2 linked regions of the Bosea vaviloviae genome follow. The protein of the gene in region 2 interacts with the protein of the main gene of each other region in a pairwise test. Links are inferred from orthologs where the notes say so. Each region holds a gene or a part of one and is shown on either strand. Other genes may lie near its edges. The genes, in order: grpE and groL.

What was found.
Region 1: the proteins of groL (region 2) and grpE interact in binary tests that used the Escherichia coli proteins (3 or more experiments, as listed by UniProt). The link is inferred for Bosea vaviloviae from one-to-one orthologs.

What each region holds. Positions count from the first base shown.
Region 1 is NZ_CP017147.1:2,014,099-2,028,785, forward strand. The notes cover bases 5,840-8,705. They hold grpE (nucleotide exchange factor GrpE), read right to left. Parts: upstream 7,647-8,705; coding sequence 7,032-7,646; downstream 5,840-7,031. Other genes in these bases: BHK69_RS09465 (alpha-ketoglutarate-dependent dioxygenase AlkB family protein), read left to right, coding at 5,840-6,392; BHK69_RS09470 (trimeric intracellular cation channel family protein), read right to left, coding at 6,408-7,028; BHK69_RS09480 ([protein-PII] uridylyltransferase), read right to left, coding at 7,755-8,705. Outside these bases: BHK69_RS09435 (extensin-like domain-containing protein), read right to left, coding at 4-1,128; BHK69_RS09440 (DUF2798 domain-containing protein), read left to right, coding at 1,416-1,643; BHK69_RS09445 (amidase), read left to right, coding at 1,645-2,889; BHK69_RS09450 (hypothetical protein), read right to left, coding at 3,264-3,575; BHK69_RS09455 (Tim44 domain-containing protein), read left to right, coding at 3,770-4,747; dapB (4-hydroxy-tetrahydrodipicolinate reductase), read left to right, coding at 4,892-5,698; more of BHK69_RS09465, read left to right, coding at 5,709-5,839; more of BHK69_RS09480, read right to left, coding at 8,706-10,520; BHK69_RS09485 (aliphatic sulfonate ABC transporter substrate-binding protein), read left to right, coding at 10,859-11,830; BHK69_RS09490 (ABC transporter permease), read left to right, coding at 11,846-12,688; BHK69_RS09495 (ABC transporter ATP-binding protein), read left to right, coding at 12,701-13,483; BHK69_RS09500 (OsmC family protein), read left to right, coding at 13,585-14,094; BHK69_RS09505 (alpha/beta fold hydrolase), read left to right, coding at 14,258-14,687. UniProt on the Escherichia coli protein: Participates actively in the response to hyperosmotic and heat shock by preventing the aggregation of stress-denatured proteins, in association with DnaK and GrpE. It is the nucleotide exchange factor for DnaK and may function as a thermosensor.
Region 2 is NZ_CP017147.1:2,583,470-2,598,229, reverse strand. What follows is about bases 6,523-9,461. They hold groL (chaperonin GroEL), read left to right. Parts: upstream 6,523-7,142; coding sequence 7,143-8,780; downstream 8,781-9,461. Other genes in these bases: BHK69_RS12050 (ABC transporter ATP-binding protein/permease), read left to right, coding at 9,040-9,461; groES (co-chaperone GroES), read left to right, coding at 6,808-7,095; BHK69_RS12065 (MarR family winged helix-turn-helix transcriptional regulator), read right to left, coding at 6,523-6,589. In the rest of the region: BHK69_RS12110 (DMT family transporter), read left to right, coding at 1-418; BHK69_RS12105 (LysR family transcriptional regulator), read right to left, coding at 578-1,435; BHK69_RS12100 (DUF3237 domain-containing protein), read left to right, coding at 1,560-2,018; BHK69_RS12095 (VOC family protein), read right to left, coding at 2,134-2,508; BHK69_RS12090 (hypothetical protein), read right to left, coding at 2,532-3,032; BHK69_RS12085 (helix-turn-helix domain-containing protein), read left to right, coding at 3,117-3,944; BHK69_RS12080 (LysR family transcriptional regulator ArgP), read right to left, coding at 3,984-4,889; BHK69_RS12075 (LysE/ArgO family amino acid transporter), read left to right, coding at 4,989-5,597; BHK69_RS12070 (PaaI family thioesterase), read right to left, coding at 5,600-6,067; more of BHK69_RS12065, read right to left, coding at 6,134-6,522; more of BHK69_RS12050, read left to right, coding at 9,462-11,133; BHK69_RS12045 (META domain-containing protein), read right to left, coding at 11,397-11,882; hisG (ATP phosphoribosyltransferase), read right to left, coding at 12,079-13,053; BHK69_RS12035 (ATP phosphoribosyltransferase regulatory subunit), read right to left, coding at 13,050-14,162; BHK69_RS12030 (IS110 family RNA-guided transposase), read right to left, coding at 14,373-14,760.

The sequences.
Region 1 (14,687 bases), 570 kb from region 2 along the record:
CAGCTACCGACGCTGCGTGCGACCAGAGCTATAGGCGAACGGATCGTTCTGCGGCGTGATCACGGGCTTGGCCTGCTCCATGCCTTCCTGGTCGAGCACACCGGTGCCCTCGTCGTCGCCGACGATCACCTCTTCCGTCGGCGGCACCGAACCCGGCAAGGTCAGCGGGCCGCGCTGTTCGCTCGGCAGCGGCTGAGGCCGGTAGCGCGACTGGTTGAGCGGTTCACTCGCGGGCTCCTCGATGAAGCGCCTTTGCGCGTCGAGGCTCTGGCCGCCGCGATTGGTCGCGACGGGATAGCCGCCCTGCACCGAGCCCGGCGGCCGCAATCCATCGCCTGGCTGGCGCAGCATTGGACCGCCGGCGATGAGTGCGCCGATCTCGTCGCGCTGCTGCCCGCGCTGCGCCGACTGATACGGACGCGCCGGATCCGGCGGCGGCAGATTGTAGTTCGGGGTGTATTTGATGACCGGGTTGCAGATGTGCCGACCCTTGGCATGCCGGGCCAGGTCGATATGGATATGGTCGTAGTGGAACACGTTCGAGCCCGGTCCGAGAACGGTCGAGAAGTTCTCGCAGGCGCCGACGAACACTTCGCGCAGGAAGTTCTGCTCCTCCGGCGAGCCGCGCCAGCCGTCCTTGACCGTGATGTTGCGCCCGTCATTGAGCCGGAAGGAGAACACGTCCAGCGCATTGCCATAGGCGTGTTCGGAGGTGCGGCTGGTGCCGGTGCCGTTGTTCATGGCGCGGCAGGAATAGGAGCCGGCGCGCATCTCGATGACCTGCGCGCCGAGAACGTTCTGGGCGGCCGGCTGGACGACTTCGGCGAGCCATTTGTCGGTGGTCGCGACGACGGGGCAGGCGAGCGTGGCAGAGCTCGTCAGCCCGATGCCGCCATTGGCGAAGGCGGCGACCTTCAGCGGCTTTTCCATGCCGCAGGTGCCGGGGCCGTCGATCGGCTTGCTGCGCAGGCTGACATAGGAGGAGAGCTGCACCTGGCGCGAGGCCAGGCACTCCGCTTCGGCCTGGTCGCGCCAGGCCGCACGCTGCGGCTTCTGGAATTTTCCGCAGCCGGCAAGGCCGGCGCCGATCACGCCAAGAGCGATGAGGGTGAGGTGAACGCGTCGCATGACCGATCAAATGCGACCCGTTTGGTGAACGGTTTCTCAACCGCCTGAGCCCGCGGCGCAACAGCCGGATTAACTTTGGCGCTGCGGTTAACGGGATCTTAAGGCGCCACTGAGGGCTGTCCCAAGGTCATCCCGCGCCTCGATCGCCTGGGGACGATGGAGAAAGACGTCGGCCATGGCGAGGGCTATGAACGGGCGATCGCCGCAGTCAGCCATGTCCGAAAGCAGGCTGGTGCGGCTGGCACGCCGCATGCGAGACAGCATGAAGTGTCCGGAGATCGTCAGCCATGACAGGCAAGGCCCGTTTCATCTTTCCCGTGCTCATGGCCGGCGTCATGGCCTTCCTGATGACGGCGCTGGTGACCTATCTCAATCTCGGCTTCCCGCCGGATTTCGTGGCGCATTGGCTGCACGCCTTCGTCATCGCCTGGCCTTGCGCGGCCGGCGCCGCCTTCCTCGCGATCCCGCTCGCACGGCGAGGGACGGCCCTCATCGTCAAGGTCATTGGAGAGTAGCATGCAGAGCTTGCGCGACATCCTGCGCCGGATTGCGGCGGGCGAGATCACGGCAGCCGGTGCGCTGGCGCTGAGCGCTGCGCGGATCGCCGAATCCGAGCCGTCCATCCAGGCCTTCGCCAGCCGCCCGGCCGAGCTCGTCGCGGGAGCGGGTCCGCTTGCCGGCATCGCCTGCGGGGTCAAGGACATTATCGACACAGCCGATCTGCCGACGCAGATGGGCTCGGTGATCTATGAGGGCTGGCGGCCGCGCTCCGACGCAGCCGTCGTGATGATGCTGAAGGCCACTGGTGCGACCGTCGCCGGCAAGACCCACACCACCGCCTTCGCCGCCAGTGATCCGGCGCCGACCCGCAATCCCCATGACCTCAGCGCGAGCCCCGGCGGGTCCTCGGCGGGTTCGGCTGCAGGGGTGGCGGCCGGCATGATCCCGCTCGCAATCGGCACGCAGACCGGCGGCTCGGTGATCCGGCCGAGCGCCTATTGCGGCGTGGCCGGCATCAAGCCGTCCTATGCGCTGCTGCCGACAGTCGGCGTGAAGCCGTTCTCCTGGTCGCTCGATACGCTGGGCCTGATGGCGGCAAGCGCCGATGATCTCGGCCTGGCGCTCGCCACGATTACGGGCCGGCCCGAACTGGACGCCGCCGCGGCGGAGTTGAAGGGCCTGCGCATCGGCGTGACCCGGCAGGATTTCGCCGGCGCGCCCGAGCAGGCTGCTGAGGCAGCGTTGCAACGCTTCTGCGAGATCGCGACCGGGGCTGGGGCGCAACTGGTCGATCTCGAAAGCCCGCAGGCCTTGTCGGAGGCCTTTCATGCCCATGTGCCGCTGCAGGGCTTTGAGGCGACGCAAGCCTTGGCCTGGGAATATGCCGAGCATCGCGAGCAGATCGCGCCGAAGCTGCGCGCCTATCTCGACGGCGCCCGCAGCGTCACGCCGGCGCAATATGACGAGGCGCGCCGGATCTCGCGGCGTGGCCGCGACGCGGCCCGCGCCTTCTTCGGCCAGGTCGATGTCGTGGTGAGCTATGCCGCCCCCGGCGAGGCGCCCGACACACTGGCCTCGACCGGCGATGCCCGCTTCAACCGGCTCTGGACCCTGCTCGGCGTGCCATGCCTGACGATCCCGGTGATGCGCGGCCCGCGCGGTCTGCCGGTCGGGATTCAGGTCATAGCTGGATTTGGCGCCGATGATCGTGTCATCGCAGTGGCGAAGGCGCTGGAAACGCGTGTTGAACCAATCCGCTAACCGAAACTGTCCCCAAAATAATTCAATGCTTTAATCAAATTTTAGCCATACTCTTGGCTGCGCCCCCTTCTCGTCACCTTGCTGCCCCCTTGCAGCCTTCGCCAGTTCTGCTAGCCTCGCGACAGGTCAATGACACAGGAGGATGTGATGAGCCTCACGCTACGTCTCGACCGTTTGGTCATGGGTGCGGCCTTCATTTTCATGATGGCAATCGTGCTGGGAGCGTTCTGACAGACGTCAGTCTCGAGTCGAATGGACCACAAGAGCCTTTGACGAGCGCCGCCGGGGAAACTCCTGGCGGCGCTTTCGTTTTGGGGCTTTGATTATGCATCGGCATGCCCCGAAAACCGGTTCCCACTTTTCGGGCCGATACTCTAGCTTTCCGGGCAGGGGTTCTCGGTGACCTCCCAGGACATCATGTTGATGACCCGGCCACAGGCGGCCAATCGCCGTCCTTGCGTCGTCCTGATGCAGGCGATGGCGCCTTCGGCGATCTTGCGGCCCTCGCTCCAGCAGTAGCAGAGCGGTTCGGGCGACTGCGCCAGACGCGGCGGATCGACAGGTATGGCGCGGTCTTGGACTCGGTCTTGGGCCCGGGCCGACGCGCCGAGCAGGAGCAACAGGGCCAAAGCCGCAAGCCAAGGCTGCGGCAGCGCCGGAACCAGTCCCGATGAGATCCTGCGCATGGCTCGATCCCTCCGCTGCCGGCCAAGCCGGTCAAGCAAACCGAAACTAGCACGTCTCCAGATGGCTCTCAAATGCTTTGCCGGAGAGAACTACGACTTTAGTCGTAGATACTTGGCGAGATCGGTCTTGTAACCGCTGTGATGGCCGACCATATTGACGGCAAGAGAGCCCGAGGGGGGCTCCGGGAGGAACCATGTCTCTGATTTTGCTCGCCCGGCGCGGCCGGGCCATCGCTTTTCTCGCTGGTGCACTGCTGATCGTCCCCATGGTCGCCGAGGCGCGGCCTGGCGGTGGCAAGAGCTCCGGCAGCCGCGGCTCGCGCACCGAATCCGCGCCGGCTCGAACGGATACTGCCCCCAACGGGGCGCAGCCCTTCCAGCGCAGCGCGACGCCGTCGCCTGCCGCTCCGATGGCGGGCGCTGCCGCCGGCGCCGCCGCCCAGGCGGCCCGGCCTTCGATGGCGCGCAACCTGATGATGGGCCTCGGCGCCGGCCTGCTCGGCGCGGGCCTGTTCGGCATGCTGTCGGGCTCCGGCTTCTTCAGCGGCCTGGCATCGCTCGCCGGCATCTTCGGCTTCCTGATGCAGATCGCATTGATCGGCGGCCTGATCTGGCTGGCTCTGCGCTTCTTCCGTCGCCGTTCCGAGCCGCAGCTCGCCGGCGCCGGCGCGCCGCTGCCGCGCGAGGCCTACCAGCCGCAGGCCCAGAACCAGGCCGCCCGCATGGGTATGATGGGCGGCGGTTCCGCCGCGCCGCAGACCCAGCCGATCCAGCTGACGGGCGAGGATTTCAGCGCCTTCGAGCGCCTGCTGACGGAGGTCAACGCGGCCTATTCCAATGAGGACGAGGCCGGCCTGCGCCAGCACGTCACGCCGGAGATGTTCGGCTATTTCGACGAGGATCTCTCGGGCAACGCCAAAAAGGGCCTTGTCGACCGCGTCTCCGAGGTCAAGCTGCTGAAGGGCGACCTCGCGGAAGCCTGGCGCGAGGGCGATGCCGACTACGCCACGGTCGCGATGCGCTTCAGCCTGATCAACGCGCTGTATGAGCGCGCCAGCGGCAAGGTCGTCGATGGCAACGCCACCGTTCCCCAGGAGGTCACCGAACACTGGACCTTCCTGCGCACGCGGGGCGGCGCCTGGAAGCTCTCGGGGATCCAGGCCGCAGCCTGATCCAGCGATACTGAATGACATGACGGCCGGGGCAACCCGGCCGTTTTTTGTTGGACCCGGGTTTTGGGTGTCGCACCTGCCGGATTCGTCCTATAGGCGGGCGGATAGGCCAACCTGCTTTCCGGAGTTCTTCTCATGAGCGACATGCGTCTTGTCGTCGTCGGCGCCGCCGGGCGCATGGGCCGGATGCTGATCAAAGCGATCCATGAGACGCCGGGCTGTGTCCTGTCGGCTGCGGTCGAGCGGCCGGGTTCTGGTGTGGTCGGGCAGGATGCCGGCGTGCTCGCCGGCCTGCCGGCCTGCGGCATCGACGTGACCGATGAGGCCCTGCCGGCCTTCGTCGAGGCCGAGGGCGTACTTGATTTCACGACGCCTGACTCCACGGTCTCCTTCGCTGCCCTCGCCGCGCAGGCGCGCATCGCCCATATCGTCGGCACCACCGGGTTGGAGCCGCAGCACCTGGCGAAGCTGGAGGCTGCCGCCCGCCATGCCGCCATCATCCGCTCCGGCAATATGAGCCTCGGCGTCAATCTGCTGGCCGGCCTCGTACGCAAGGTCGCGGCCACGCTCGGCACGGATTGGGACATCGAGATCGTCGAGATGCACCACCGCATGAAGGTCGATGCGCCCTCGGGCACGGCCGTGATGCTGGGCGAGGCGGCGGCAGAGGGCCGGGCGGTCGATCTGGCTGATGCCCGCGTCGCCGTGCGCGACGGCCACACCGGCGCGCGGCAGCCCGGCACGGTCGGTTTCGCGGCGCTGCGCGGCGGCACCGTGGTTGGCGACCACAAGGTGATCTTCGCGGGGACCGGCGAGCGGCTGGAGCTCTCCCACATCGCGGAGGACCGCAGTCTCTTCGCACAGGGCGCGGTCAAGGCCGCGCTCTGGGGCAGGGGCCGCAAGCCCGGACTCTATTCCATGGCCGATGTGCTCGGGCTCGACAGTCTCTGAGCGTCCGGGAATGACGCAACTGGGCATGACGCGCCTCGCGATCGCGCCCGGCGTAATCCATTGGCCAGGCTACCTCCCGGCCGAGGCGCAGGCCGCGCTCGTCGCCGATCTGCGCGAGGTGGCGCGGCAGGCGCCGTTCTTCTCCCCGCGCATGCCCAGGACCGGAAAACCCTTCTCGGTGCGGATGACCAATTGCGGCTCGCTCGGCTGGGTCTCCGATGAGCGCGGCTACCGCTACCAGCCGCTCCATCCCGAGACGGGCCTGGCCTGGCCGCCGATGCCGGCGCTGCTGACGCAGGCCTGGCGGGAGCTTGCGGATTATCCGCATCCGCCCGAGGCCTGCCTGGTCAATTTCTATGAGGCGAGCGCCAAGATGGGCTTGCATCAGGACCGCGACGAGCAGGATTTCGAGGCGCCGGTGCTGTCATTGTCGCTGGGCGACACCGCCATGTTCCGCATCGGCGGCACGGAGCGGGGCGGCAAGACGGTGTCGCTGAAGCTTGCCTCGGGCGATGTCTTGCTGTTCGGCGGGGAGGCCAGGCTCGCCTATCACGGCATCGACCGCATCCTGGCGGGCTCGTCGAGCCTGTTGCCGCAGGGCGGGCGGATCAATCTGACATTGCGGCGTGTGACGAGAGCGTTTTCGAGCGAAGTGGATACCGGTTCGCGTGAAGAAAACGCGTTAAAACAATGAGGCCGGAGTGACTCATCAGGACGATCCCGAGCCCGGCAGGTTCGGGAACGACCAGCCGAACAGGATCGACCCAGCCCGCAGGCCGAAGGTGGTCGCGAGGCCGACGAGCATGACGATGACCGGTTCGATCACCAGGCTCGACAGAAGCGCGGTCATCGCTGCCCCCGCGGCTGCGGCCGTGACGTAGAAATCGCGGCTCCACAGCACCATCGGCCGGTCGCCGGCCAGGATGTCGCGCAGGATGCCGCCGAAGGAGGCGGTCATCGCGCCGAGCGCGATCGCTGACAGGGAGGAGACGCCGACATCGAGCGCCTTCAGCGTGCCGGCAACGGCGAAGAGCGCAAGCCCGGCCGAGTCGGCCCAGATCAGCAGGCGCTTGCCGGCCCAGCCATCGAGCATGCCGGGCTTCAGATAAGCGATGGCCCAGGCGCCAAGCGCGACGCCCGAGCAGACGAGAACATCGCTGGGATCGCGCACCCAGAAGACGAGGCGCCCGAGCAGGAGATCGCGCAGCGTGCCGCCGCCGACGCCGGTCACCGTCGCGAGCAGGATGAAGCCGAACGGGTCCATGCCCTTGCGGGTCGCGACCAGCGCGCCAGTCAATGCAAAGACGGCGACGCCGGCGGTTTCGAGCACGTCTCAGTGGCCGGACGGAGTGCTGCCGGAGGTGTCCGGGGTCGAGGGTTCCTGCGGCTTGGGCGCGCCGGCCGAGACGCCGACCAGGGCCGGCCGCAGCACGCGCTCGCCGATCTTGTAGCCTGACTGCACGACCTTGGAGACCATGCCCTTGGGCGTTTCGGCATCGGGCGCCTCGAACATCGCCTGATGCAGGTTGGGATCGAACTTCTCCCCCTGCGGATCGATCTTGCGCACGCCGTGGCGCTCCAGCGTCTTCAGCAGGTCGCGCTCGGTCAGCTCGACGCCTTCAATCAGCGCTGCCAGAGCCGCTTCGGCTCCGCTGCGCGCGGCTTCGGGCACGCTCTCCAGCGCACGGCGCAGATTGTCGGCCGAGGCCAGCATATCGCGGGCGAAGCTCGTTACCGCATAGGCCTTGGCGTCGGAGATCTCACGCTCGGTGCGCCGGCGCAAATTCTCCATGTCGGCCAGTGTGCGCAGCAGCTTGTCCTTGAAGTCGTCGCGCTCGGATTCCAGCCGGGCGAGATCGGCCTCGGCATTGGAGGCGGCTTCATTGGCCAGTTCCTCGCTGGTCGCGGTGTCGATCTCGGGCTCTTCTTTCGCAGGCTTCTGCGTCATGGCGTCATCCAATTCCAAATAGATCGCAATTCCAGGCGGATCGGGGGCCGGCGCAGGCGAAGGGCGCAACGGCGTTCCGGGCCGATATCGGGCTTGTTGCCTGCGAAATCAAGCGCGCACGGGTGCCTTGGCCTTGGCTGCGGCCGGCTTGTCGTGATCGAAGGCGAAGACGTCGAGCAGCGCTCTGCGGATGGCGAGCTGGCGCGCGGTCGAGACGATCTTCGCCGTCGTCAGGTCGGTGACGTAGAACACGTCGACCGCCTTCTCGCCGAAAGTGGCGATATGGGCCGAGGCGATGTTGAGGTTGAGCTTCCCGATCGCAGTGGTCAGGTCGTAGAGCAAGCCGGGCCGGTCGAGCCCCGAGACCTCGAGCACGGTGTGGCGGGCCGAGAGCACATTGTCGATGATGACCTCGGGCGCGAGCTGGAAGGTCTGGCCGCGCGGCGGCGGGGCGCGGCGCTGCGCCACCAGATCCGCGATCTTGATCTCCCCCTTCAGCGCGCGCTCGATCGCGGCCGCGATCCGCTCGGCCCGGCGCAGTTCGTCGTCGTCCCGGTCGAAGGCGCGCGAGACCGAGATCGTGTCGAGCACGAGCCCGTCGGTGGTGGTGAAGATCTGCGCGTCGACGATGTTGCCGCCGGCCGCCGCGCAGGCTCCGGTGACGATCGCCAGCAGGCGCGGATGGTCGGGCGCCAGGATGGTGAGCTCGGTGATGCCGCGGAACTGGTCGGTCTCGACGGCGGTCGCTGTGGTGCGGCCCTCGCTCTCCGCCTGCCTGAGAAAGCGGGCGTGCTTCTCCTGGCGGGCGAGCTCGGTCTTGATCCAGTAGGGTGGATAATGGCGGGCGAGATAGGCGTTGCGCTCGGTCTCGGGCCAATCGGCGAGCTGTTCCTTCAGCGCATCCTGCTTCTTCTCGACGCGGGCCTTGCGCTCGATCGCGGAATAGCCGCCGGCGAGCACGATCTCGGTCTCATAATAGAGCGTGCGCAGGAGCTGGCCCTTCCAGCCGTTCCAGACGCCGGGGCCGACCGCCTTGATGTCGGCGACGGTGAGGATGAGCAAGAGCTTCAACCGCTCCAGCGTCTGCACCGTCGCGGCAAAGGTCTCGATCGTCTTGGGGTCGCCGAGGTCGCGGCTCTGGGCGACGGTCGACATGTCGAGATGGTGTTCGACCAGCCAGGCGACTGTTTCGGTCTGTGCCTCGCTCAGGCCCAGCCGGGGGCCGAGCTTGCGGGCGATCTTGGCGCCGGCGATCGAGTGGTCCTCGAGCCGGCCCTTGGCGATGTCGTGCAGGAACAGCGCGACATAGAGCGCGCGACGATTGGCGAGGTTCGGCATGATCTCGTTGGCGAGCGGATGCTCGATTTCGAGAACGCCGGCATCGATTTCCGCCAAGACGCCGATCGAACGGATCAGGTGCTCGTCGACCGTATAGTGGTGATACATGTTGAACTGCATCATCGCGACGATGCGGCCGAAATCCGGGATGAAGCGCCCCAGCAGCCCCGACTCGTTCATCCGCCGCAGCACCGGCTCCGGCGAGCGCCGCCCGGTCAGGATCTCCAGGAAGATGCGGTTGGCTTCGGGATCGTGGCGCAATTGCGCCGTGACCAGGCGCAGCGACTGCGTCACCAGCCGGCTGGTGTCGGGGTGGATGGCGATGTCGTCGCGACTGGCGATCTCGTAGAGCCGCAGCAGGTTGACCGGATCGCGCCGGAAGGCGTCGTCGTCGATCACGTTGAGGCGCTGGCTCTTCAGCGTGAAATCGGGATGGCCGAGTGCGCGCACGCGTTTGCGCTTGGCAAACGAGCCGAGCAGGCGCGAGAGCGAGGCGCGCGGCTTCTGCTGGCGCGCCTCCAGCGCCGCACAGACGATGGCGGTCAGGTCGCCGACATCCTTGGCGACGAGGAAATAGGCCTTCATGAAACGCTCGACCGGCGCCTGGCCGCTGCGCCCGGCATAGCCGATCGCGGCGGCGACCTGGCGCTGGAGGTCGAAGGACAGGCGCTCCTCGGCCCGGCCGGTGATGAAATGCATCCAGCAGCGCACGCGCCAGAGGAACTCCTCCGAACGCTGGAACATCACGAGTTCCTTGCGGTCGAACAGGCCGGCTGCGACCAGTTCGCTGACATCATCGACGCGATAGGCGTATTTCGCGATCCAGAACAAGGTGTTGAGGTCGCGCAGGCCGCCCTTGCCGTCCTTGACGTTGGGCTCGACCAGATAGCGCGAGGTGCCGGCGCGGCGCACCCGCGTCTCGCGCTCGGCGAGCTTGGCCTCGGTGAAGGCGGGCGCCGTGCCCTCCATCACCTCGGCCCCGAAGCGGCGCACCATCTCGTCGAAGAGCGACCTGTCCCCGATGAGGAAGCGCGCTTCGAGCAGCGCAGTCCGGATCGTCATGTCGGCGCGCGCCTCGCGCATGCAGTCATCGATCGAGCGCACGGAGTGGCCGACCTTCAGCTTCAGGTCCCAGAGCGGGTAGAGCATCGCCTCGACCACGCTCTCGCCCCAAGCGGTCTGCTTGTGCGGGAACAGGAACAGCAGGTCGACATCGGAGCCCGGCGCGAGCGTGCCACGGCCATAGCCGCCGACCGCGACGACGGCGATGCGCTCGGATTGCGACGGGTTGACCGCTTGGTAGAAATGCTCGCTCGCTGCGATATGCAGGCAGGCGACGATCCCGTCCATCGTCTCGGAGATGCGCTCGGCGCAGGCGAGGCCGTTGCGTGGGCCGGCGAGCAGATCCTTGGCCGAGGCGTGGCCTTCATCGAGCACGCGGCGCAGATGCGCCACCAGCGCCTGGCGCATCTCGGTGGTCGAGGGGTTGCCCAATCGGGCGATGAGTTTCGCGACGGCCTGGGCGGGGTTCTCCAGCACCTCGGCGAGCGCGAGGCGCGGCTGATCGGCGACGGACGACACGGCGGCTCACCCTCGATTCCGGGCCATGCGGCCTCGGCCCATTCCGCTCGTTAACATGCCGGCGGGATTCGCAAAGCAGATAAATTACACATTACGAGTACGTGTAATTTACAATTCAACATCGCCGGATGTCGTGTTTGACAAACAGAACGCGTGGACCTAAAAGACGGATACGCGCCGATTTGAGCCAGCAGCTTGCGGGCGCGAAATAAGTGCAGCTAAAGCGTCGGGGCCAAGGGCAGGCTTGCGAGTCGGTCCCGATCCCTGCGCGTCATCGCAACAAGGGATCGATCATGAGCATCATCACACGCCGCCGCGCCATCGCCGGTTTCGTCGCCACCTCGCTTGCCCTGGGCGCCACATCCGTCTTCGCGCAGGCCCCCAAGGAAATCCGCATCGACTACGCGACCTATAACCCCGTCAGCCTCGTGCTGAAGGAGCGCGGCATCCTCGAAAAAGCGCTCGCCCCCGAGGGCATCGCCGTGCGCTGGGTTCAGTCGGCCGGCTCCAACAAGGCGCTCGAATTCCTCAATGCCGGTTCGCTCGATTTCGGCTCGACCGCCGGCGCGGCAGCCCTGATCGGAAAGATCAACGGCAACCCGATCAAGTCGATCTATGTCTATTCGCGCCCGGAATGGACGGCCCTGGTCACCGGCGCCAAGAGCGAGATCACCAAGGTCGCCGACCTCAAGGGCAAGCGCGTTGCCGTGACGCGGGGCACCGACCCGCATATCTTCCTGGTCAGGGCGCTGGCCGAGGCCAAGCTGACCGAGAAGGACGTCAAGCTCGTCCTGCTGCAGCATGCCGATGGCCGCCTCGCTCTGGAGCGCGGCGATGTCGACGCCTGGGCAGGACTTGACCCGCTGATGGCGGCGGCCGAGGTCGAGAGCGGCGCAAAACTCTTCCACCGCAAGGCTGAGGACAACACCTGGGGCATCCTCAATGTCCGCGAGGCCTTCGCCAGGGAAAACCCGGCCCTCGTGCGCAAGGTCATTGCCGCCTATGAGGAGGCGCGCACCTATGCGCTCGCCAATCCGGCCGAGCTGAAGAAGACGCTGGTCGACTACACCAAGCTCTCCGACGTCGTGATCGAGCGCCAGCTCACCCGCACCGAGCTGACGCATTCCAGCATCGGCCAGGCGCAAGCCGATACGATCATCGCTGCCGGCCTCGCCCTGAAGGAAGCCGGCGTGCTGCCCGCGACGACCGACATCAAAGCGGCCGTCGACGATCTGCTCGACCGGCGCTTCGCCGCGACGAACTGAGGCGGTCGAGGCGCGATGAGCCCGCTGGAGATCGCGGCCGCGACGCAGGCGAAAACCCCGGGCTCGCCCGGCGCCAGCTCTCGTCGCCCCGGCTCTCGTCGCCTCGGTCTCGCCGGCTGGCTGCTGCCGATCGCGCTCGCCGCGCTCTGGGAGCTTCTGGTCCGGGCCGGCATCGCCAATGGCCGGCTGATGCCGCCGCCCAGCGTGGTCGGGCGGACGCTCTGGGGCCTGGCGGCCTCGGGTGAGCTCCTGACCCATGTCACGGCGACGCTCTGGCGCGTCGCCGCCGGCTTCGGGCTGGGAGCGGGCGTCGCCACGGTTCTGGGTGCATTGACGGGGGCTCTACCCGTCGCGCGCGGCTTGCTCGACCCGACGCTTCAGGCGCTGCGCGCGATCCCCTCGATTGCCTGGGTGCCGCTGTTCATCCTGTGGTTCGGCATTTTCGAGGCCTCGAAGGTCGCGCTGATCGCGGTCGGCGTGTTCTTCCCGGTCTATCTCGGGGTGGCGGCCGCGATCCAGGGCATCGATCGCAAGATCGTCGAGGTCGGTCGCGTCTTCCGGCTCGGCCGGCTCGCCATGGTCCGGCGCGTCCTGCTGCCGGCGATCCTGCCGGCCTGGTTCACCTCGCTGCGCTCGGGCCTCGGCCTCGGCTTCATGTTCGTGGTCGCAGCCGAGATCATGGGCGCGAGCGAAGGCCTCGGCTACCTGCTCGTGGACGGCCAGCAGCTCGGCCGCCCCGACACCATCATCGCGGCCATCATCAGCTTCGCCGTACTCGGCAAGCTGGCCGACGGGCTGCTGCTCGCCATTACGCGGCCCTTCCTCGCCTGGCAGGATCTCGGCCGCGACACGCTCTGAAAGGCATCCCCGATGCTGAGCTTCGAGACCCTCTCGAAAACCTATGCCGACGGCACGCGTGCCTTGTCGGCGATCTCCGCCAGCGTGGCGGCGGGCGAGATCCTCGCCCTTGTCGGCGGCTCTGGCTGCGGCAAGACCACCCTGCTGCGCTTGATCGCGGGCCTCGACCGGCCGAGCGCCGGGCGCATCCTGCTCGATGGCGAGGCGATCCATGAACCGCGCGCCGATGTCGGGGTGATCTTCCAGGAGCCGCGATTGTTTCCCTGGCTCAGCGTCACCGACAATGTCGCTTTCGGGCTCTCGCATCTCTCCGCCTTCGAGCGCGAGGGGCTGGTGACCAATGCGCTCGTCCGGGTCGGGCTCGCCGGCTATGAGAAACGCTGGCCGCGCGAGCTCTCCGGCGGCCAGCAGCAGCGTGTCGCCATCGCCCGGGCGCTGATCACCCGGCCGAAGCTGCTGCTGATGGACGAGCCGTTCTCGGCGCTCGACGCCACGACGCGCGCGAGCCTGCACGGCCATCTGCTGGCGCTCTGGCAGGAAAGCCGGCCGACCGTGGTGATGGTCACGCATGATGTCGAGGAGGCGGTGACCCTGGCCGACCGCATCATCGTGATGCAGCCCAAGCCCGGCCGCATCTTCGACGAGCTCGACAATCCGCTTGCCCGCCCGCGCGATCGGCTCTCGCCCTCCTTCGAGGCGAGCAAGCGCGAGGTTTTGCGCACGCTTGATCGTTCGCTGCGCGACGAGGAGCCGCAGCAGCACAAGACCGCCGAGACGGCGGGGATGTGGTGGTAAGGCGCTGCCCGGCTCTGGCCTGATCCGGTCGGCAGCATTATCTGCGACGGGCATCGTCGCTTGTCTTGAGAAGCGATGCTTATCCTGAGAAGGTTGAAACCATGGACATCACAGCCCTGCGCGCCCTCCAGGCCCCGCTCAAGGACCAGTATCGCGAGACGCCCGATGCGGCCGTCATCACGCTGAAGGCGCGGGGCGAGCTCGACGACCAGCACATCGCCTGCAAGGTCGAGACCGGCCGCGCCATCGCGCTTGCCGGCCTGCATCCGGCGACTGGCGGTTCCGGTGCCGAGCTCTGCTCCGGCGATATGCTGCTGGAGGCGCTCGTTGCCTGCGCCGGCGTGACGCTGAAGGCGGTCGCGACCGCGCTCGAGATCGACTTGAAGAAGGGCACTGTCCGGGCCGAGGGCGATCTCGATTTCCGCGGCACGCTCGGCGTCGCCAAGGACGCGCCCGTCGGCTTCAAGGCGATCCGCCTCTCCTTCGACGTCGAGACCGACGCCCCGCAGGAGAAGCTTGACACGCTGCTGAAGCTGACCGAGCGCTATTGCGTGGTGTTCCAGACCTTGAACGTCAAGCCGGAGCTCTCAGCGGCGCTGACGCGCGGCTGACGCTAGGGTAGTTGCCGCAGCGTTCGCTCAGCGGATCGTGATCCGGGCCGGGCGAGATGGCGGGAGCCGGTCACGTCTTCGCAGACTAAAAGTTTGAGAGCATTGCTCCAGCGAAAAACCGGTGCCCACTTTTTTGCGCAATGCTCTGAAGGAAGGACGCTCCATGCGTATCGCCACCGCAGCCGCCATTCTGTTCGCCCTGGCAGCGCCGGCCAGCGCCCAGCAAGCGGGCGTTGCCGCCTATGGGCCCCGGTTGGAAGGCTTCGATTACGCCTATCCGGTCAAGATCCACGGCTTCACCTCGCAGCGTCAGCCGCTCGAGATGGCCTATCTCGACATTCCGGCGAGCGGCCAGGCGAATGGTCAGACCGTCATGCTGCTGCATGGCAAGAATTTCTGCGCCGGAACCTGGGACGCGACCATCAAGGTCCTGACGCAGGCCGGCTACCGCGTCGTGGCGCCCGACCAGATCGGCTTCTGCAAATCATCTAAGCCGCCGGGTTACCAGTTCAGCTTTCAGCAATTGGCGGCCAATACGGCGGGGCTGCTGAAGGAACTCGGCATTCAGCGCGTCATCGTTGTGGGGCATTCAA
Region 2 (14,760 bases):
TGTCAGCAACGCCGAGCTCGGCGTCGCCGCCGCCCTGTTCTCGGCCGTGGCCTATGCCTTCAATCTGGTCCTGCTCCGGCGCATCGCGCAGAAGGAGCATCCGGCGATCATCGTGCTGTTCCAGAATGGCGGGCCGGCCTTGTGCCTCGCCATCCCCGCCGCGCTCGCCTTCGTGCCGATGAGCTGGGCCGACATCGCGACCTACACGCTTGCCGGCGCGCTGGCGGTCGGCGGGCATTTCATGCTGGTCTCCGCCTATGCCCGCGCCGAGGCGTCACGTCTCGCGCCGCTCGAATACACCGCGCTGATCTGGGCTAGTCTGCTCGGCTACCTGATGTTCGCCGAGGTGCCGCTATTCACGACCTTTGCCGGCGCCCTGCTGATCGTCGCGGGCGCGATCGCGGTCAGCCGGAGGTAGGCGCGGAGCGCGCTTCGCCGCCGAAAGGGCTGCGGACGCTGGACGTCCATATCAGCGATCCGCACCTCAACAGGGTCGATGCGAAGCTGCCGGATTTCCGCTGATGTCGGCGGCCATGGCCGCAATGACGGGCAGGCCGCCTCATCCCTCCGGCCGCGATCATGCCGCCTCCCGGGCCTGCTCGCAAAGCCAGGCGCAAAACTGCCGGGGCGCCAGGCGGGGGTCGTCGTTGCGCATCAGCGCAAAATGCCAGGCCGGCCCGCTCAGCACGTATTGGAACGGCGCGATCAACACGCCCTCAGTCAAAAGCGGCCGGAACAACAAGGGCGACAACAGCGCCACACCGACGCCCGCCAGCGCCGCGCTGGCGTCCAGCTCGTGCGTCGGGTAATCGACCGCCGCAAAGCGCAGGCCCTGCGCGACCCCGCATTGCGCACCCTTGAACCATTGATCCCAGTCGGGATGCGGCAAAAGGTCGAAGTCAGCCAGCGCCTCCGGCGCATCGAGCGTCCGCGCCCCGAGCAGGGACGGTGCCAGCATCGGCGTCACTTCAACCGGCGCAAGCCGATATTCTTCAAGCCCCGCCCATCCGCCGCGGCCGGTTCTTATGGCGACGTCGAACGCGCCAAGGTCACGGATATCCGCGGAAACGTCGACCTCGATGACGGGCGCTCCCGGCACAGGATGGCGCGCCAGACGCGGCGCAAGCCAACGTGATGCGAATGTCGGCGGCGCCGTGAGCCTGAGCGGTGGCGTCGCCGCCTGAAATTCATCGAGCGCGCCGGCAATTCCATCCAGCGCCTTGCGGACGTGGCTCGCCAGCACAGAGGCGGCGACCGTCGGGACCACCCGCCGTCCAGCACGCGTGAAAAGCGGCTGGCCGAGTTCGGACTCCAGCGTACGCATGCGCAGGCTGACCGCCGCCGGCGTCAGATACAGGCGTTCGGCCGCCCGTGCGAAGCTCCGGGCGGAGACGCAGGCTTCCAAGACTCGCAGAGATTCCAGGGAGGGCCGCATGATCAGCTTCTTCACATGACCAGAATCTCTACTGGTCAGTTTCTCTTGTGATGACGACAAGCAAAGCTCGTTTTGGAGACAGGGCGCCCTGGTTCAGGGTCGGGGCAAGAATAGGAGCTTGGTCATGTCCCTGCAATCTCGACACCTGTTTACACTCCTGATCACCCTTCACCCGCCGCTGGATCTAGGCCGGACGCCGGCCGGCGGCCGGCGCATCTTTCCCGTCTCGGGCGGACACTTCCGTGGAGAGCGCCTGAACGGCGCGGTATCACCGATGATCGGCTCCGATCTCCTGCTTGCTCGCGCCGATGGCACATTTCAGCAAGATGTCAGGCTCCTGCTGGTCGCCGATGACGGAGATCTCATCCTCATGACCTATCGCGGTGTCAGACGCGCGCCTGACGCCGTCGACGAGCGTCTGGGGCGCGGCGAAACGGTCGACGCTTCCGAGTATTATCTGCGCACGACGCCGTATTTCGAGACCGCCGCGCCTGCGCACGCATGGCTCAACGGTATTGTCGCGGTCGCGATGGGCGGACGATGTCCGGGCGGCGTCGAATACGACGTCTTCGAAGTGCTCTAAGGCGCCGGCCTCGTGCCGGGACAGGATGAAAACCATAGCGCTCGCGTCTCGAACGCCCATTGATCATGATCCCAGCGGCAGCGATCGCGGTCAGCCGGCGCTGACGGCCTCGATCTCAGGCGGCGGCGCAATAGGCCTCGATGCGATAGCCATCCGGGTCGACCACAAAAGCCGCATAGTAGTTGGGACCATAGGATTCCCGCAGGCCGGGCCGGCCGTTATCCGCTCCGCCCTGCGCGATCGCGGCGGCATGGAACGCATCCACGCTCTGCCGCGTCGGCGCGACGAAGCAGAAATGCAGGTTCGAGCCGGGGTCGGGCGGCACCGGCGTCGCGACCGCGCCGAGCCAGAAGGCGACAGCGTCCCGGCCATAGCCCAATGAGCCCTCGTCCTCGCTGAGGCAGCGATAGCCGAGCGCGCCGAACGCGGCATCGTAGAAGCGCTTCGAGCGGGCGATCTCGCCAACGCCGATGGAAACATGATCGAGCATGGTCATCTCCTTTTCAGAGCGGGTCAGTGGGTCGTACGGCGTGCCTGGACATCGGCCTGCAGCCTCCAGCTCACACCGTCATCGGGCGAGGATTCGCCAAGCCAACGAAAGGAATCGCGCGCGATCTCGGTAAAGCGCCAGCGTATCGCGACGCCGTCCCCGGTCTTGCCGAGCTGGACAATGTCACGGCCTTCGGCGCGGCCGATCTGGCGCGCGTAATATTGCTTCAGCGGGTCGCTCCAAAGGATGTGCCAGGCATCGAGCGCAGGGTCGTAGACCCGCAGCGTCGTGCCGTGGAAGAAGCCGGGCAGGATCCAGACATCCTGGATCGCGCGCCCCTCCAGAACCCAGCCAAAGCCGATATTTCCCTTGGCCTCGTGCCGGGCGCCATCATCGGCATGAATGACGGCGTCCATCGTCCAGGCACCGATGAGCCAGCCATAGAGCGCCATCCCGCCGACCCTGTCAGGCGCAGGCGCATCCGCGTGAAGCATGTCGAGGAAGGGCGCTGACGCTGCTGCCATGTTCGGGCTCCCGCTGAGGACATGTTCCCTGGGATAGAGCCCCCGCCCCTCCCGGCGCTTGGGGAAAATTGCTAAACTGCGGCGATGACTGCGACCTCGCATCTTCTGGCCTCGGGCCCCGGCTGGCGCGTGCGGGACATCATCTGCACCGCCGGGCCGGACGACCGCGCCTTCGAGGAACAACACTCTCACTGCTGCATCGCGGCGGTAACCAGCGGCAGCTTCAGCTACCGCTCCGCCCAGGGCGCCGCGCTGCTCGCGCCGGGCGCACTCCTGCTCGGCAATCAAGGAGCCTGCTTCGAGTGCGGCCACGAGCATGCGGCTGGCGACCGCTGCCTCGCCTTCCAGTTCGATCCGGCCTATCTGGAAGACATCCTTGCCGGCGTCCCTAGCGTGCGGCGGCTTGCTTTCTCGCGCGCCCATCTGCCGCCATCTCCGGCACTTGCGGATCTGATGGCCGAGACGGCGACCAGCGGCGGCGGCGCTGCCGCCTATGAGGAGCTCGCCGTCCGGCTAGCCGGTGCGGTGGCGGCAACGCTCGCGGACGAGCCGCCCGCAACCGCCGCGCCGACGGCGCGTGACACCAGCCGCATCACCCGGGCCCTGCGGTGCATCGAGGCGCGCTCCGAGGAGACGCTGAGCTTGACCCAACTCGCCCGCGAGGCGGCGATGAGCCCGTATCATTTCCTGCGGACGTTCAAGGCGCTGATCGGCATGACGCCGCACCGGTTCCTGCTGAGGACGCGCCTGCATCGCTCCGCGCTCCTGCTGCGCGGCTCGGAGCACGGCGTCGCGCAGATCGCCTTCGATTGCGGATTCGGCGATCTCTCGACCTTCAACCGCCACTTCCGGCTGGCGATGGGCAAAAGCCCCAGCGCCTATCGCGCGAGCCAGGGCCGCCGCTCCGCCTAGAAGCTGTTAGGACCATGCGCCCTTGTTCAGGCCGCCCGCTCACAGCTTTCCGTCGACCAGCTCGCTCCTGGCAACGGCGACGACCTCGCGGGTCAACTCCGCCAGATGATCGGCGGACAGGCGATTGACCTGCCAGAACAGTGGAATGTCGATCGGCGTATCGGGGATCAGCTCGATCAGGCGGCCTGAGCGCAAATGCTGGTCGACGAGCTGGATCGGATTCATGCCCCAGCCTATGCCCATCACGGCGCCATCGACGAAGCTTTGCGTCGATGGCAGCCAATGGGTGGGATGAGCGAACTTCCGCCCGACGACCTGTTGGAGCCACTGGCCTTGCAGACGGTCCTTCTGGTTGAAGGTCAGGGCCGGCGCCAGGGCGAGCGCGTCTGGCGTGACGCCCTTTGGAAAATGCCGCACCATGAAATCGGGACTGGCCGTCGCGCGATAGCGCAGCGCGCCGAGAGCAACGCGCCGACAGCCCTGGACCGGCTTGCCCAGGCTCGTCACCGCGGCCACCACATGTCCGCGCTGCAGCCACTCGGCCGTATGGTCCTGATCGTCCACGGCGAGGTTCAGCAGATGCTCGGAGCGCCGGGTGAAATGCGAGACGGCCTTGAGGAACCAGGTCCCGAGGCTATCGGCATTGGTCGCGACATGCAGCGTGACCTTGTGGCGGGCAGCGCCGATCCCGGCGGCAGGCAAATGCCTGAGCAATTCGCCTTCGAGCATCCCGACCTGTTCCATATGCCGGCACAGCCATGCCCCCTTCTCGGTCGCGACGCAGGGCGCGCCGCGGACGATGAGCACCAGTCCGAGGCGCTCCTCGAGCTGCTTGACGCGCTGCGATATAGCCGATGGCGTGACATTGAGGCTGTGGGCGGCCTGCTCGAAGCTGCCGGCCTGGACCACCGCGGCAACGGCGCGCAATGCGGAGTAATCGAGCATGGCATTAGCACCGCTTAATCTGCCTTAGCAGCATTAACTACCCTAATCCCGTGGCGGCAGCTAGCTCCGATGCCACCCCGGCAGCCGGAGAGCCACAGCATGAACGTGACGGTCTATCTGACGGGCCTCGGCGTGAGCCTGAGCCTGATCCTCGCGATCGGCGCGCAGAACGCCTTCGTGCTCCGCCAGGGCTTGCGCAACGAGCATGTCCTCGCCGTCTGCCTCGCCTGTGCGCTGTCGGACGCCGTGCTGATCGCGCTCGGCGTCAGCAGCTTCCGGCAGATCTCCGAGCTGTCGCCTTGGATCGATCCGGTGATGCGTTACGCCGGGGCGGCCTTCCTGTTCTGGTATGGCGCAAAGAGCCTGCATGCGGCGCTGCGCTCCAATGAGGCGCTCGTCACCGGCGATGGCGAGGCGGCGGGCCTGCGGCAGACCCTGATAACCTGTCTCGCGCTGACCTGGCTCAATCCGCATGTCTATCTCGACACCGTCGTGCTGGTCGGCACGATCTCGACGCAGTTTCCCGGGTTCGAACCCGCCTTTGGCGCGGGCGCGGTCACCGCCTCCTTCCTGTTCTTCTTCGGGCTCGGCTATGGCGCGCGCTGGCTGCGCCCGTTCTTCGCCAAGCCGTCAGCATGGCGGGCCCTGGAGGCCGCCATCGCCGCCACGATGTGGATGATCGCGGCCAGGCTGGCGCTGAGCACCTGATCTCAGCCGCGCAGCACCATGCAGGTCTCGGAGCCATGCGCGAGCAGCTTGCCGCGCGCATCGGTCAACCGGCCCTCGCTGGTGATGACGCTGCCGCCGCGATGGATCAGCTTGCCCTCGCAGCGCACCGTGCCGCTATCGGGCATGACCGGGCGGACATAGTTGAGCTTCATCTCCAGCGTCGTGTAGCCCTCGCCCGCCTTCAGCGTGGTGTGCGCGGCGCAGGCCATGGCGGAATCGAGGATCGTCGCCGTCCAGCCGCCATGGATCGTGCCGAGCGGATTGAAGAAGCGCGCCGAGGGCTTGCCGACGAAGACGACGCGCCCCTCCTCGACCTCGACGAGATCGAGATCCATCGCCTCCGCGATGGGCGGGCCGGGATGGCGGCCCTCGACTATACCGCGCAGGAAACCGAGCCCGTCCTCGGCGAGCAGCACGTCCCGCGTCACCACCCCGAACTTGCGCGCCATCGCTGCCTCCGGCCTATTGTGTAGATACACGATAAGTGGCGAAAGGGCCGCCGGTCAAGCCGCGTCTCAATCCGCCAGGCGTGCGACGCGGCGCAGCGCTTTCAGGCCCTCGCGGGTTTCGCTCCAGCGCTCCTTGCCGAGCCCGCCCGCGATCCGCTCCTGCGCCGCTTGCCAATAGGGGATGGCGGCCTCGATCGCCGCCCTGCCCTTTTCGGTGACCGCATAGACCGAGGCGCGGCCCTTGCACTCCACGGGAACGATCAGCGCCTCGGCCGCCAGCAATTGCAGATTGCGGGTCAGCGAGGTGCGCTCCAGGGCGAAGCGCTCGGCCAATTCGGTGACGGAGCGCCAGGCGCCGGTGCTCAGAGCCGAGAGCAGCACGAACTGCGTGATCTTCAACCCGCTCGGGCGCATCGCCTCGTCATAGGCGCGCGTCACCGCCCGCGCGGTCATGCGCACATGCAGCGCCACGCAGGAACGGGCGATATCGTCGAGCCGGGGATCGGGCGCGTTTGTCGTCATCTCGCCATGCTAGCGTGTTCAACCAGCTTTGGCAGCAAGCCTCCGGCGTCACGCCCGCGTTCACTTTAAGGCGGGATGATTTCTTGACTCTCCGGGGGGACGCGCCTATCTCCGCGCCATCGGTTAGCACTCTACATCCGAGACTGCTAACAGGTGCCCATCGCGGGTTCTTGAGATTGCGCCCGCATCGAAATTAGATCCAAGAGGAAGACAGAACCATGAAGTTCCGTCCGCTGCATGACCGCGTTGTGGTCCGTCGCCTTGATGGCGAAGAGAAGACCAAGGGTGGCATCATCATCCCCGATACCGCCAAGGAAAAGCCCCAAGAGGGCGAAGTCATCGCCGTCGGCCCGGGCGGCCGCGACGAAGCCGGCAAGCTGACCCCGCTGGACGTCAAGAAGGGCGATCGCGTCCTGTTCGGCAAGTGGTCGGGCACCGAGGTCAAGATCGATGGCCAGGATCTCCTGATCATGAAGGAATCCGACGTCATGGGCGTCATCGGCTGAACGCCAAGCGACCGCCCATCCCCGTTTTCATGTAAGGAGTAGCTCTTATGGCTGCCAAAGACGTCAAGTTCTCCACCGACGCACGTGACCGCATGCTGCGCGGCGTCGAAATCCTCAACAACGCCGTCAAGGTCACGCTCGGTCCCAAGGGCCGTAACGTCGTGATCGACAAGTCGTTCGGCGCCCCGCGCATCACCAAGGACGGCGTCACCGTCGCCAAGGAGATCGAGCTCGCCGACAAGTTCGAGAACATGGGCGCCCAGATGGTGCGCGAAGTGGCCTCGAAGCAGAACGACGCCGCCGGCGACGGCACCACGACCGCCACCGTTCTCGCCGCCGCCATCATGCGCGAAGGCCTGAAGTCGGTTGCCGCCGGCATGAACCCGATGGATCTGAAGCGCGGCATCGATCTGGCTGTCGAAGCCATCGTCGCCGACCTCAAGAAGAACTCCAAGAAGGTCACGACCAACGCGGAAGTCGCGCAGGTCGGCACCATCTCGGCGAACGGCGACGAGTCGGTCGGCAAGATGATCGCGACCGCGATGCAGAAGGTCGGCAACGAGGGTGTCATCACCGTCGAGGAAGCCAAGACCGCCGAGACCGAGCTCGACGTCGTCGAGGGCATGCAGTTCGACCGTGGCTATCTCTCGCCCTACTTCATCACCAACGCCGAGAAGATGGTCGCCGAGCTGGAAGACCCCTACATCCTCATCTTCGAGAAGAAGCTGTCCTCGCTCCAGGCGATGCTGCCGATCCTCGAGGCCGTTGTTCAGACCGGCAAGCCGCTGCTGATCATCGCCGAGGACGTCGAGGGCGAGGCTCTGGCCACGCTCGTCGTCAACAAGCTCCGTGGCGGCCTGAAGGTCGCGGCCGTCAAGGCTCCGGGCTTCGGCGATCGCCGCAAGGCGATGCTTGAGGATCTCTCGATCCTGACCGCCGGTCAGATGATCTCGGAAGATCTCGGCATCAAGCTCGAGACCGTGACGCTCGCCATGCTCGGACGCGCCAAGAAGGTGCGCATCGAGAAGGAGAACACCACGATCATCGACGGCGCCGGCAAGAAGAAGGACATCGAGGGCCGCGTCGCGCAGATCAAGGCGCAGATCGAGGAGACCACCTCGGACTACGACCGTGAGAAGCTCCAGGAGCGTCTGGCCAAGCTCGCCGGCGGCGTCGCGGTGATCCGCGTCGGCGGCGCGACCGAAGTCGAAGTCAAGGAGAAGAAGGACCGCGTCGACGACGCCCTGAACGCGACCCGCGCGGCCGTGGAAGAAGGCGTTCTTCCTGGTGGTGGCGTGGCGCTCCTGCGCGCGCTCTCGACCGTCAAGGCGATCAAGACCCAGAACGACGACCAGAAGACCGGCGTCGAGATCGTCCGCAAGGCGATCATGTCGCCTGCCAAGCAGATCGTCGACAACGCCGGCGATGACGGCGCGGTCGTGGTCGGCAAGCTCCTCGAGTCGAAGGAATACGCCTACGGCTACAATGCCCAGACCGGCGTCTACGGCGATCTGGTCAAGATGGGCATCATCGACCCGACCAAGGTCGTGCGCACGGCGATCCAGGACGCGGCTTCGATCGCTGGCCTGCTGATCACCACCGAGGCGATGATCGCCGAGCTGCCGAAGAAGGACTCCCCGATGCCCCAGATGGGCGGCGGCGGCATGGGCGGCATGGATTTCTGAGGAAATCCAAACGCCCATCTTCCAAGGGTTCTGGAACCGGGCATGCCCGGTTCCAGTGGCGGCATGGACTTCTGATCCACGCTTTCCAACTCTGGAAAACGATACGAGGGCCCGGCGCAAGCCGGGCCTTTTTCATGTCCGGCCGATGACAATTTGCTGATCTTCCGGTGCCGCCATTGAATGGCCGCATCCTCTGCGACATGGTCAGAATCGCGATGGCATCTCGTCATCCCCCGCCATTCCCGCAGGATCCTCGCCCATGCGCCCTTTGAGCATCGCCGTCGCCGTGCTTGCCGTGATTGCCCTCATCCTCGGCCAGCAGAGCGGCAGCGCCGGAGCCATCGGGATGGGCGTCATCGGCCTGCTGCTTGCCGCGGCGACATGGCGGGCCGTCGCGATCGCGACCTTCCTCAGGATCTTCTCGATCATCTTCGGCGTCGAGTATGTGCTCACCGGCGCGGCCTTCCTGGTCGCCCAATCCGGCGCCTGGCCTCAGGCCTGGCAGGCGCTCGTGCCGCCGGCCAGCCTGACGATCACGATCGCGGTCTTCGGCCTGATCGTCTACGCCATCTCCTTCGTCCCCGGCATCGCGCGCATCGCGCGACTGGCCTCGCCCTATTTCGAGGCCCCGGAGCTGACCACGGGACATCTGTGGCCCCTGAAGCCGTTTCGGATCGGCGCCGGCCGCCTCGGCACGCTCCTGCTGGTTTTCCTGGTCGTCCTCAATCAGTTGCAGGTCGCGATCTCGCTCAGGCTGTCCTTCTTCAACCGCGATTTCTACAACGCGATCCAGGAGAAGGATGCGGGGAGCTTCTGGTATCAGCTGATCTATGTGTTCAGCGTCTGGGCGGCGATCTCAGTCGTCTCCAACCTGATCGAAATCGTCGCCAACTACACGCTGCTGATCCGCTGGCGGCGCTGGATGGCGGAGAAGTTCAGCGCCGCCTGGCTCGGCAATTCCAATCACTACAGGGTCTCGCTCGCCGGAAATGCCGACAACCCCGACCAGCGCATCGCCGAGGACACCCGCGCCTTCGTCAACCAGACCTATAATTTCGCGCTGCCCCTGCTCACCCAGGTCTCCACGCTCGTCTCCTTCTCGATCATCCTGTGGTCGATCCCGGTCGCGAGCGTCCTGCCCGGCACGGACATCACCATCCCCGGCTTCATCTTCTGGATGGCGCTGATCTATTCCGTCGCGGCGACCTGGATCGCCCATATGATCGGAAAGCCGCTGATCGGGCTTGAATTCGAACAGGAGAAGCGCGAGGCGAATTTCCGCTTCTCGCTGGCGCGGCTGCGCGAATATTCCGAGCAGATCGCCCTCATGCGCGGCGAGAATGCCGAGCAGAAGCATCTGAGCGAGCGCTTCGGCGACATCGTCAGCAATTTCTACAGGCTCGTCTGGGCGCGCGTTCGATTGACCACCTTCACGCTCTCCTTCGGCCAGGCCAATGTCGTCGTGCCCTATATCCTGCTCGCGCCGCATTATTTCTCGGGCAAGATCACGCTTGGCATCATGACGCAGGTCGCCTCGGCCTTCGACCGGGTCCAGACCGCGATGTCCTTCTTCATCGACCGCTATCAGTCGATCGCGTCCTATGTCGCCTCGATCAACCGCCTCACCACCTTCGAGGCTGCGATCGCTCAGGCGCAGGCCGCCAATGCCGGCGACAAGGGCATCCATGAGGTGCCCGCCAAGGGCGATGCAATGCATGTCGATGAAGCCACGTTGAGCCTGCCCAACGGCCAGCCGATCGTGCGCGTCAACGATCTCGACCTGGGCACGACCCGGCGGACGCTGGTCATCGGTCCCTCGGGCTCGGGCAAGTCGACGTTGTTTCGCGCCATTGCCGGCATCTGGCCCTTCGGCCAGGGCAAGGTCGGCATCCCGGCCGGTGCCGAGATCATGTTGCTCCCGCAGCGCCCCTATCTGCCGCAAGGCAGCCTGCGTGCGGCGCTTGCCTATCCCGCGCCGCTGGATACCTATAACGAGGCCGAGATCAAGGCGGCGATGCAGCTGACCAAGCTCGGCCACCTTTACGAGCGGCTCGACGAGGTCGATCTCTGGGGCCAGCGGCTCTCCGGCGGCGAGCAACAGCGCCTGGCCGTGGCGCGCGCCCTCCTGGCCAAGCCCGACTGGCTGTTCCTGGACGAAGCGACGGCCTCGCTCGACGAGAAGCTCGAAGGCGAGATCTATGCCGCGATGGAGCAGGCGCTGCCGCAGACCAGGATCGTCTCGATCGGCCATCGCTCGACGCTGCGGGCGATGCATGATTCGATCGTGATCATGCAGCCGAACGAGGACGGCACCTTCAGCCCCAAGGCGGAAAGCCGCGAGATGGTCGGCTAGGGCAGGTTGTTTGTGCTCGGAAACACGCCGTCATGCCGGGGCATGGCGCAGCCATGGGCCCGCCCCCATAACCACGAGGCCTCTCCAGTTCGTCATGCTCGCCCTTGTGGCGAGCATCCACGTCTTGAACACAGGCCTTGACCAGCGAAGACGTGGATGGCCGGGACAAGCCCGACCATGACGGATAGTGGCGTGTCCATGGGTTCCGGGCTCAGGCTTGCGGCCTGCCCCGGAACAACAGTGCAGATTATCGAAGCGTACGCTCAGAGACCGCGATCGAAGCGCAGTTCGCCGGCCGCGCCCTTGACGATCAGCTTGCCGTCGACGAGGTCCCAGCTGCGGGCGGCGCGCAGCGCGGTGAGATAGGCGCGCTCGAAATCGAGCAGGCCCTTTTCGCAAGCCCGCTTGGTCAGGGCGAGCGGCCCGACTGCGAGGCCCTGCTGGCGCAGCGGATAAGCGGCAGCCGAGAAGGTGTTGCAGCCGCCAAAGCCCGTGCCGCGCAGATTGGCGTCGATCAGGAAGGTGGCGCGGCGGTCGGAGATCGGCTTGCCGTTCAGCGAACTCGCGGCCCAGGAGGCGCCGACCGGGAAGGACTTCTCCTGCTGGGCTGACGGAATCTGCTGCTGTTGCTCCTGGGGTGCGGCCCGGCCGCTACCGCGACGCTGGGCCTCGGCAGGCCCCGCGATGAGCGAAGCCATCGGTACGAGTGCGGCGAGAAGGGCGGCATAGCCAAGGCGTCGGTTCGTCATTCTATCACCCGCAGTCATCTACATCCGCAGTCACGCCCGTGACGATAGCGCACGGGTTCTCCCTGTTGAAAGCGCGTAACGGCGTATTGTTCCGGGATCAATCAGGAAGGTGAGCCATGGACCCGAATTGCGGGATTTATGGGGCCTGAGCCCGCAGACATGAGCAATCTCCGCCGCGCCGTTCCCGGCGCGACGGTCAGATGCGTGCCAGCAGCCGCTCGATCAGCGGATTGGCCTTGCGGAAGACGTAATCGGGCGCGCTCACCGTGATTTCGTCCGCGCCCGAGCGCGCGAGATGCTCGACCAGCGCGAAGACCGACTTCTCCGGGCAGTGCAGCACCTGCACGCCGCCCTGCCCGGCCAGGCCGAAAGGCAGCCTCGCGCCGAACTGACTGGTGATCGCCTCGAGCGCTTCCGGCGTCGCGCCGATATCGCGGGCGCGGATCTCGCGCACGGTGCGCGCCTCTTCCTCGGCGGCGATTCGCGACAGGATGGCGGTCGCGGCAGCGCGCGCCCTTGCGCCCCAGGGCGCCCGCACGGAGGCGACGAGATTGGCTTCCGACGCCAGCATCACGCCATCGTCGAGCACCTTGAGGGCGTTGGCCGCCAGGGTGCCGCCGGTCGTGGTGATGTCGACCACGATCTCGGCCGTGCCGGCGGCCGGTGCTCCCTCGGTCGCACCCAGGCTCTCGACGATGCGGTAATCGGCAAGACCGTGCTGCGCGAAGAAGCGGCGGGTCAGGTTCACATATTTCGTGGCGACGCGCAGCTTGCGGCCCTGGCGGACGCGCATGGTCGAAGCGACGTCGTCAAGATCGGCCATGGTGCGCACATCGATCCAGGCCTGGGGCACCGCGACGACGACATTGGCGTGGCCGAAGCCGAGCGGGGTCAGCATCGCGACGGCGGCATCCGCATCGGGAACCTGCTCGCGCACCAGATCCTCGCCGGTGACGCCGAGATGGGCCGCCCCCGAAGCCAGCTGGGCGACGATCTCCGAGGCAGAGAGGAAGGCGACCTCCGTCCCCTCCAGCCCGGCGATGGTGCCGCGATAATCGCGTGCGCCGCGCGACTGCACGAATTTCAGCCCGGCGCGGCCGAAGAAGGCGGTGGCGTTCTCCTGCAGCCGGCCCTTGGAGGGAACGGCGAGGACGAGGGCCGGATCGCTCATGACTTGTCTCCAGCCAACCGGTCGAGCCAGAGCGAAGCGCCCACGGCCGGAATGGCGCTGGCGGCACCGAGCCGCCCCAGCACATGGTCGTAGCGCCCGCCGCCGGCGACCGGCTTGCCGTCAGCGCGGGCGGCATCGTGCAATTCGAAGATGAAGCCGGTGTAGTAGTCGAGATTGCGGGCGAAACCGGCGGCGAAGGCGATCTGCGTCACATCGACCCCGCGCACGGCCAGGAAGCCGGTGCGCTCGTCGAAGGCGTCGAGCTCACGACCGAGATCGAGCGAGGCGCGCTCGGCCAGCGCGCGCAGGGAGGCGGACGCCGTGTCGGGATCGCCGGAGATGGCGAGCACCTGGCCGAGCAGCGCCTTGACGTCGGCATTGACCGGGTTCTCACGCTCGGCCGCCCGCGCCAGGAAGCGCTCGGCGATGTCACCGGCCGTGCGGCCGCCCACCGTCGAGATGCCGGCGATCGACAAGACGTCCTCGACGAAGGCTTTTGCCGCCTTGGGATCCTGGCCTTCCAGCGCCTTGAGCAGGCCAGCATGAGCGGCATCGCCCTCAGGCTGCGGGGCGTCGAGCGCGGCGACGGCATCTGCGCCCTTACCCTGCACGGCCGCGCGCATGAAGCGGCGGCGGGCGCCCTGGGGCACGGCGAGCCCGTCGAGCAAGGCGTTGAGCAAGGCGACATCGCCCATCACGATTTTCGGCCGGGCGAGCCCGAGCGCGGCGGCGGCCTCGATCGTCAGCGCCATGATCTCGGCGTCGGCAGCGGCGAAATCCGTGCGGCCAAAGGATTCAAGCCCGGCCTGCGAGAACTCGCCGGGCTCGCCCGAGCGCATGCGGAAGACCGGGCCGGCATAGGCATAGGCCGCAGGCTCGGTCGAGCCCGAGGCGATGTGATCGAGCGCGACGGGAATGGTGTATTCGGGGCGCAGGCACCAGTCGCGCCCCTCGGCATCCTGCGTCATGAAGATGCGGCGGCGGATATCCTCGCCGGAGAGGTCGAGGAAGACGTCGGCAGGCTGCAGGATCGCCGGCTCGGCGCGGCCATAGCCCTCGCGCGCGAAAAGCGCGATCACGGTCTCGATGCTGGCGCGGATGGCGGGCACGGCGGTTGATCCTGTTGCGGCCGCTGTCCTAGCAGCGGCGTGCGGTATTTTCGACGGTTTTTAGGGAATTGGGTGAACGCTCTTCCTTCTCCCCACCCATCTCGGGCTTGCCCGAGATGGGAAAGCAAGTGTCAAAGTCGGCAACAGCCGACTTTGATCGGGAGAAGGTGGCCCGGCATAGCCGGGTCGGATGAGCGGCTGTGTTGTTGGTCAAGAGTTTTGTATTCGCCAGGGGGTGTTGTCTCTGACGATTGCGTTGAGGGTTGTGAGCAGCTTTCGGATGACGGCGACGATGGCGACCTTTTTGGGTCGTCCTCGCGTGGTGAGGCGATCGTAGAAGGTTTTGAAGACGCCGTTGTGCCGAATGGCGGCCAGCGCTGCCATGTACAAGGTGTTGCGGACGCAGGTTCTGCCTCCCACGATGGTTCTGTGGCCGCGCATCATGCCGGAGTCGCGGTTCATCGGCGCGACGCCGACGAGGGCTGCGAGCTTCTGGCGGTCGATGGAGCCAAGCTCCGGAACTTCGGCGATGAGAGTGCGGGCGGTGACATCGCCAATCCCGGGCACGGACTTGAGCAATGTTTCGGTCTCGCGCCAT